Regions from separate parts of the Ochrobactrum sp. P6BSIII genome, predicted to be linked through region 1. Evidence: riboswitches for the same ligand, from Rfam matches in the RefSeq annotation. Region 1 holds a riboswitch; the other holds the start of a gene.
The links. Region 1 has a riboswitch for cobalamin ahead of FHW00_RS02405 (ABC transporter substrate-binding protein). Riboswitches for the same ligand answer to the same signal wherever they lie in the genome.
Positions count from the first base shown of each region.

Region 2: linked by a shared signal. The riboswitch ahead of FHW00_RS06050 (CbtB domain-containing protein) and the one ahead of FHW00_RS02405 (ABC transporter substrate-binding protein) in region 1 are both predicted to bind cobalamin.

Region 1 covers NZ_JACGXB010000002.1:2-4,195, reverse strand. Annotated here, with positions in the region: gene FHW00_RS02415 (ABC transporter ATP-binding protein) at 1-190, opposite strand, end outside; gene FHW00_RS02410 (FecCD family ABC transporter permease) at 187-1,230, opposite strand; gene FHW00_RS02405 (ABC transporter substrate-binding protein) at 1,227-2,255, opposite strand; cobalamin riboswitch at 2,439-2,686, opposite strand; gene FHW00_RS02400 (RcnB family protein) at 2,865-3,215, shown strand; gene FHW00_RS02395 (hypothetical protein) at 3,364-3,618, opposite strand; gene FHW00_RS02390 (CUE domain-containing protein) at 3,867-4,052, shown strand.
Region 2 covers NZ_JACGXB010000003.1:372,386-376,579, forward strand. Annotated here, with positions in the region: gene FHW00_RS06045 (cobyric acid synthase) at 7-1,458, shown strand; cobalamin riboswitch at 1,534-1,766, shown strand; gene FHW00_RS06050 (CbtB domain-containing protein) at 1,818-2,006, shown strand; gene FHW00_RS06055 (CbtA family protein) at 2,150-2,908, shown strand; gene cobU (bifunctional adenosylcobinamide kinase/adenosylcobinamide-phosphate guanylyltransferase) at 2,913-3,434, shown strand; gene cobW (cobalamin biosynthesis protein CobW) at 3,439-4,194, shown strand, end outside.

The DNA.
Region 1 (4,194 bases):
TTTCGCCGAGTTGCACCGCACCGCTGCGCGGACGCTTCAGACCTGAAAGCAGCGACAGAAGCGTCGTCTTGCCGGAGCCATTCGGCCCGATAATGCCGAGAAACTCGCCTTCAATCACCTCAAGCGAGACGCCGCTCAGGATTTCCGCGCCGCCCGCCATCCAGGAAACATTGTGCGCCGACAGCATCATGCGCGCGCCCTCCTCTGTCCGAGCAGCAGCGCAAAGGCCGGAGCGCCGACCAGCGCTGTCACAACCCCGATGGGCAGCACCTGTCCCGGCACGATAATGCGCGACACGATATCAGCCGCGATCATGAAGATTGCACCGATCAACGCACTAACCGGCAATAATGCGCCATGCCGCACGCCGACAATCATCCGCGCCGCATGGGGAATGACAAGACCGATAAAGCCGATGGACCCGACGATGGAAACCATCACCGCCGTCATCATGGCGCTGGCGCCAATCAGCACCGCATAGACGCGCCGCACCGGAATACCGAGCGAAGCGGCGGATTCCGCACCAAACGTGAAAGCATCGAGCGCACGGGCGTGCCACAGGCAGACGACCAGGCCAATCAGACAGGCAGGCAGCGCCAGCGTAACATCGGGCCAGCGCACGCCGGAGAGATTGCCGAGAAGCCAGAACATGATACCACGCGCCTGTTCGGCATTGGCCGCCTTTGTCACGATGAACGAGGTCAGCGCGTTGAAAAGCTGCGAGCCGGCTATACCGGCAAGAATAATGGCGCTGTTGCCGCGCCCGGCTTTCAGCGCCAACAGTGAAACCAGAACGAAGGCGAGTATCGCCCCGATGAATGCGCCGAGCGAAAGCGTGAGAACGCCAGCGCCGATGCCAAGAATGGCGACGCTGACGGCCCCGGTCGAAGCCCCGGCGGAGATGCCCAGAATATACGGATCTGCGAGCGAATTGCGCAGCAGAGATTGCAGCACAACGCCGGAAAGCGCCAGCGCCGCGCCGCAGCATGCCGCCACCACGGCGCGGCTGAGACGATAGCTCCATACGATCCCCTCATCGATGGGATCGAGCACATAGCCTGCATGCCACAGCCGGTTTGCGACGGTCTTCGCCACCACATCGAGCGGTATGGCGGTTTCACCAATCGCCGCACCAAACCAAAGGGCGGCAAGCAGCAGAATGAGCGCCAGAACCCCGGCGCTCACCTTGTTGCTGAAAGGAAGCCTTCCTATGGCCACCAAAGCTGTCATTTGTTGAGGTCCGAAGCAGCGATGGCTGCGGCCAGCGTTTCAATACCCTCAATCACCCGCAGCGATGTGCTCATCGACTGCGCATCTATGTCGAAGACATGACCGCCCTTGACGGCTGGCATCAGGCTTGTCACCGGATCGCTTTCGAGGAACTTGTGCTTCACGGCAATATCGTCCGCCGGATAACGGCGACGGTCCAGCTTGGCAGCCACGATCATCGACGGGTTGGACTTTGCAATCGTCTCCCAGCCGACCGTCGGCCACTCTTCTTCGCTGTTGACCACATTCTTGATGCCAAGCGCCGACAGGATATAGGCCGGAGCGCCAAACTTACCGGCGATATAGGGATCGGCGTCGATCTGCGTGCTGGAGAACCAGACCGCAGCGGAGAGCTTACCGCCGCTGGCGCCAATCTTGCTGCGTGCCGCTTCTTCGCGTCCCTTCAGCTCGGCAATCAGCTTTTCACCACGATCCTGCACGTTGAAGATCGCGGCCAGCTCGCCGATTTCCTGATAAACGACATCCATCGTGAAGGCCGCCGTGCGCACGCCATCGCCTCCGCCGGAATTATCCTTGCCGACGCAATCCGAAGGCGACGTATAGGCGGGTATGCCCAGTTCCTCGAATTGTTCCGGCTTGGCGACGATGCCGTTCGGTCCGACATGCCACTGGAAATCCGCTGTCACGATATCAGGCTTCTGCGCCAGAACGCTTTCAAAGCTCGGATCATTATCTGCCAGCCGCTTGACCTTGGCATTGACCTCTTCAAAGCCCTTGAGCACCGGGCCAAACCAGACCGCCGTGCCCACCACTTTGTCGCCAAGACCGAGGCTGTACAGAATTTCCGTGCTGCTTTGACCGACAGCCACCGCGCGCGTCGGGGCCTGTTTGAATGTGACGTCTCGTCCACAGTTCTTCAGTGTCAGCGGATAGTGCGTTTCTGCAGCCTGAAGTGCTGGCACGACTGCGAGCAATGAAAGAGCGCATAGCGCTGCGCGAAACGACGTCTTGCCGTGGAATGTCATGAGAATCCCCGAAATGATGAAAGATGTGGCCACGTCAGCAAGCAGCGGCGATAAGGCACCGTGAGCAAACGGAGATATCCGGGGATATGAATGACGATGTAAAAAAGCGCCTTGCAGCGCGATGTGCTGTCATAACCTGCTCCTGCTCCGGGCATCCCCGCCCGTGACAATGGATGATGGTGGGCTCAAGGCCCTATGACGGCAGGTCTCCTGGCTTGCGGATGGTCGCTTCCATCTGCCTTCCCGTGTCGTTCAGCTTTCGCCGATCAAACACAGTGGCATGACGCCTGTCAGCGTCACGAGGATGGACAGCAATCCGCTTACAGTTGCGGGGGCAGCCACGGTCTCGGTCCCTTTTCGGGTCGTCCTCACCGTGTTCCCTATTAATCCCCTTCACTCTCGGTCGGGGAACCGTCGTAACACTATTACGTTCCGATGCCGGAACGGTCAAGTGTTTCCATCGAGTTCTGACGCGTTTGGCACACATAAAGCCATGGTTAATAAAGTGTTAATATCACATTGATTTTATTTAATGTTTCAAAATGCTGCCATTCATCTTCCGTTCATTCGTCTCCCAATAGTGTCAACCCAACAGCAAAGGAGAACATGATGTTCAAAAAAGTCATTCTTGCAGCCGTAGCCCTTTCCTTCATCGGCGCGCCACTGGCAGCACAAGCGCAGGATTATCAGCGCAAGCCGGGTCCGCATCGCATGGAGCAGAAGCCACGCCCGTCGCACGGCAAGGAATTTGGCCGCAATGATCGTCGCGATCATGGCCGTCAGAACTGGTCCAAGGGCCAGCGTTACAATGATTGGCGCCGTCATCCGGAAGTCCGTGATTATCAGCGTTATGGCCTCCGCCGTCCGGGTCCGGGCCAGCGCTGGGTGAAGGTCGACAACCAGTTCCTGCTGGTCACCACCGCAACGGGCATCATTGCTGGCATTCTTGCTGGCCGCTAAGGGCAGCAAAGCCTGAAGCTATCGCCATTATGCAAAACATCGGCCAGAGCTTAGCTCTGGCCGATGTTTTTTGATCTTCTAAAAGCGCAACCGAAACCGGCTCATAGAACGCGCCCAGCGGACGCCTAAAACAGTCAGTGAAAGCAGTCTATCGGTTGCGGGCCTTCATCAATATCCAGACAAGGACCACCATCACGACCAGCCCGATGGCCAACCCCACAAGACCGCCATAAACTGCATCAGTGCTGCCGCCGATCAATGCACCAATGCCAGCCCCTAAAATCAGCAGGATAAGCGGCGGCAAGCATCCGACCATTGCGATGTCCTTGAAAATAACCTTCAAAGCCGCATATCTAGCCAAATTTACCGCAAGCGACAACGGCTTCACGGCGAGATTGTCCAATCCCGCAGTAAACTCAACGTGTTAGTGAAATGGCCTGGGAGAGAAATGGTACGGTCGGTTGGTATCAAACTATTCCATACACTATTGTTTTTATTATCTTATTTTAATTACGAACCCGAAATTGTAGCACAGTTTGTAACACAGTAAATTGCACGATTTGTAGCACGTTCATGCACGGCAATTTAGCGTCTTGACGACGAACTCCAATGAGAACAAAATGAGAACATCTAAATTAGCAGGAGGAAGCCATGAACGCTCTTGTGCAAAATTATGAAGACGAAATTCAGCAGGTACTCGCCTACCACAGGGGAGATGTGCACGCGGCTATTGAGGCGCTCCTGAAAGACCGTGACTTTCTGGCGCGCGAAGTCGAACTTTCTCGCCTCGCCATTACGCATGGCCAGCGCGCCGACCTATTTAAGAAGGCAGCGTGATGAAAACGTTCCAAGTCGCCTTACCCGAGGCTTACGCTGTTGATTTGTACTGAGAAGTGACCCGGCATTTGCGCCGAGAATTGACCCGCCTGTTAGTTATGTTTCGGGTCGATAGTAGTGGTCAAGTTCCTACTTTTCTCCT
Region 2 (4,194 bases), on a different contig from region 1:
GATCGGATGGTACGGGCAGTTATGTTTCAGGGAACGGGGTCTGATGTCGGCAAGAGCGTGCTTGTCGCGGGGCTCTGTCGCGTGGCGCGCAATCGCGGATTGAAGGTCCGTCCGTTCAAGCCTCAGAACATGTCGAACAATGCTGCGGTCAGTGATGACGGTGGGGAAATCGGTCGCGCCCAGTGGCTACAGGCGCTGGCGTCCGGCATTCCATCATCGGTGCATATGAACCCTGTTCTGCTGAAGCCCCAGACGGATATGGGCAGCCAGATCGTAGTGCAGGGCCAGGTGCGCGGCGAAGCGCGCGGACGCTATTATCAGGAACTAAAGCCGCACCTGATGGCGTCGGTGATGGAATCCTTTGCCATCGTCAGCGAAGGTGCAGACCTTGTGCTGATAGAAGGGGCCGGTTCGCCAGCGGAAATCAATCTTCGGGCCGGAGATATCGCCAATATGGGCTTCGCAACACGGGCAAATGTGCCGGTGGTGCTGGTCGGTGATATTGATCGGGGCGGGGTGATTGCCTCGCTGGTAGGGACGCACACAATCCTGCCGGAAGAAGATCGCGCCATGGTGCGCGGTTTCATCATCAACAAGTTTCGCGGTGACATTTCTCTGTTCGACGACGGGCTGGAAGCGATAGGGCGCTTCACCGGTTGGCCTTCTTTCGGTGTTGTTCCGTGGCTCAAGGCTGTTTCCAGATTGCCGGCCGAAGATTCGGTGGTTCTGGAGCGTGCCGTGCGCAGCGCCGACAAGGCGCTGAAAGTTGCGGTTCCGATGTTGCCGCGCATCGCCAATTTCGACGATCTGGACCCGCTGAAAGTCGAACCTGCTGTAGAGGTGGTCATGGTGCCGCCCGGTACGCCGCTTCCGCCCGATGCCGGGCTGGTCGTGTTGCCCGGAACGAAGTCCACCATTGCCGATCTGCTGGCGTTTCGCGAAAACGGATGGGATCGCGATCTGGCAGCGCACGTAAAGCGCGGCGGACATGTACTCGGTATCTGCGGTGGTTTTCAAATGCTGGGGCGCAGCATCCGCGATCCGCACGGGATCGAAGGACAGGTGCGCGAAGCGGAAGGGCTGGGGCTGCTGGATATCGAAACCATCATGGAGCCGGAAAAAGTCGTCCGCAATGTCGAGGCGAGTTCATTGCTCTATGATGCGCCACTCGAAGGATATGAAATTCATATCGGCCGCACGACAGGTGCGGATATGTTCAGGCCTTTTGCACGCATCGGGGATCATGATGACGGCGCGGTCTCTCCGAATGGTCGGATTATGGGGACTTATCTGCACGGCGTTTTCGGCGCGGATCGTTTCCGGCAGCAATTTCTCGCCACGCTGGGGGTCGAAGGCGGCGCGGGCAATTATCGTTTGACCGTCGAGACGGCGCTCGACGAATTGGCCGAGGGGCTGGAAGCCTGTCTCGATATCGACGCGTTGTTTTCTTTGATATGACACGGCATGCGCGCCCATCTTTTGGCCCACAACTATGCCCACAGGCCCGATTGACGGTGCTGTGGCAAAGGCCTAATGTCCGACCATGTGACAGGTTTTCGCCGGACGAATCCGGTGGGACCAAGAGGGAATGCGAAGGACGGACCCAATTCGGGCGTCTTTATCGCAGCCGACCCCGCGACTGTAGAGCGGAGAGGAATGAAGCCAGGCCGGGTAACCGGCAGCCACTGGAACTTAAAGTTCCGGGAAGGCGGTGACATTTCCGACGACCCGTGAGCCAGGAGACCTGCCTGTTGCAGAAGGGTATTATACCCGCGCCCCATGGGAGGTTTTTCCCTGCTGCCTGCACGGAGGTTGTCATGGCCGCACGTATAAATAATTCTGTTTCCACCACTGTATCTCTGCCTTTGGCTGCACGCCTTGGTACGGCTGTGGTTTCCCTGCTCCTCGGCGCCTTTCTCGTTTACGGCGTTGGCCTTGCGCATTCGGATACGCTGCACGATTCAGCGCACGATACCCGCCATTCTTACGGCTTTCCCTGCCATTGATGCATTAGCATCGACATTGCGAGCCGCGTTTACGCGCCGGTTTGCGTGGGGAATGAACGTAGACGTGTTTTTCAAGGAAGCTGACACTGCTTTGCGTCCGATGGCTGTGGCTATCGGCGATTTTTTGCAGTTGGGGGACTAAAATGTTGATCCGTTATCTTTTGGCTACGCTTGCTGCGGGCCTTCTGGCAGGGCTTCTCGTGACGCCTGCCATGTATCTCAAGACCGTTCCGCTCATCCTGCAGGCGGAAGTTTATGAAGAGGCTGGCGGCGGCCATAGCCACGATCTGGGTCATGGACCGGCGGAAGCTGCGCCGCATGCACAGGCCACTGCCGAAGCCCCCGCCCATGATCATGCGGCAGCCGCCGCACCAGCCGAAGAAGAAGCCGGGGCAGAACTGCCGTTTGGCCGTCTTGGCAATACGATCCTGGCCAACCTCGTTGCCGGTTCTGGTTTTGCCCTGCTGCTCGGTGGTATTGCGCTGCTGCTCGGTCGTCCAATCACGGTGCAGAACGGCCTTTACTGGGGCATGGCCGGTTTCTTTGCGGTGGCGTTCATGCCAGCGCTCGGCCTGTCGCCGGAACTGCCGGCCATGCCTGCGGCTGATCTTGCCCAGCGCCAGCTCTGGTGGATATCGACGGTCGTACTCAGCGGCGTGGGTCTCTATCTGATCGTGCTGCGCGGCGAAATCTGGGCAAAATTGCTCGGCCTCGTCGCCATTATTGCCCCGCATGTCTATGGCGCGCCGCATCCAGAGGATATTGCATCGCCAATTCCGTCGCTGCTCGCATCGCAATATGCGGTCGCTTCGCTGGCGACGAACCTGTTCATGTGGGCGGTGATCGGTCTGGCGCTTGGCTGGTTCATCCAGCATTACGCCGCATCGGAACTGGAAGGCTGATAGCGTGGCTCTGCCCGGAAAAATAACCTTTGTTCTTGGCGGAGCCCGTTCGGGTAAGTCGTCCTATGCCGAAAAGCTGGTTGAAGCCTCCGGGCTTCAGCCGGTTTATCTGGCGACGGGGCGCGCCTTCGACGGAGAAATGGAAAGCCGTATTGCGGTGCATCGCGACCGGCGCGGTACGCAATGGCAGACCGTAGAAGAGCCGCTCGATTTGAAGAGCGCACTTCTGCAACAGGCACAATCATCGAAATTCGTGCTGGTTGACTGCCTGACCCTTTGGGTCACCAATCTCATGATGGCCGAGCGCGATATCGCCGCGGAATCGCGCGATCTGGTCGCCGCGCTTCCGGCCCTCCGCGGGCCGGTGGTTTTTGTGTCCAACGAAGTGGGGCTCGGCATCGTGCCGGAAAACCGCATGGCGCGGGAATTTCGTGATCATGCAGGTTTTCTGCATCAAGCCATCGCTGCGGCGGCAGACGAAGTTTATTTCATGGCGGCAGGTTTGCCGCTCAAGATGAAGGGATAATTTTATGCAGGGTCAAAAGATACCGGCTACCGTGATCACCGGCTTTCTCGGATCGGGCAAGACCACGATGATCCGTAATCTGCTCGAAAATGCCAATGGCAAGCGCATTGCGCTGATCATCAATGAATTTGGTGATCTTGGTGTCGATGGCGGCATTCTGAAAGGTTGCGGCATCGAGACTTGCCGCGAGGAAGACGTGATCGAACTCAACAATGGCTGCATTTGCTGCACCGTTGCCGATGATTTCATCCCGACCATGACTAAGCTGCTCGACCGCGCGGACCGTCCGGATCACATCGTCATCGAGACGTCCGGCCTTGCATTGCCGCAGCCGCTGGTCGCCGCCTTCAACTGGCCGGAGATCAAGACGCAGGTCACGGTCGATGGCGTGGTGACGGTTATCGATGCCGCCGCTGTAGCCGAAGGCCGTTTTGCAGACGATCATGACAAGGTGGATGCGCAGCGCGCTGCCGATGAATCGCTTGATCATGAAAGCCCGCTTGAAGAACTGTTTGAAGACCAGATTCATGCAGCCGACCTGATCGTGCTCAACAAGGCCGACCTGATTGACGCGTCGAGCCTCGACAGTGTGAAGGCTGACGTTGCCGAGCGTTCCTCGCGCCGCGTCAACATGGTGCCTGCAAGTTTCGGCAAGCTTGGCGCAGATGTGCTGCTCGGCCTCGGCGTCGGTACGGAAGACGATATCGCCAACCGCAAGTCGCATCATGAAATCCATCATGCCGATGGCCACGAGCATGAT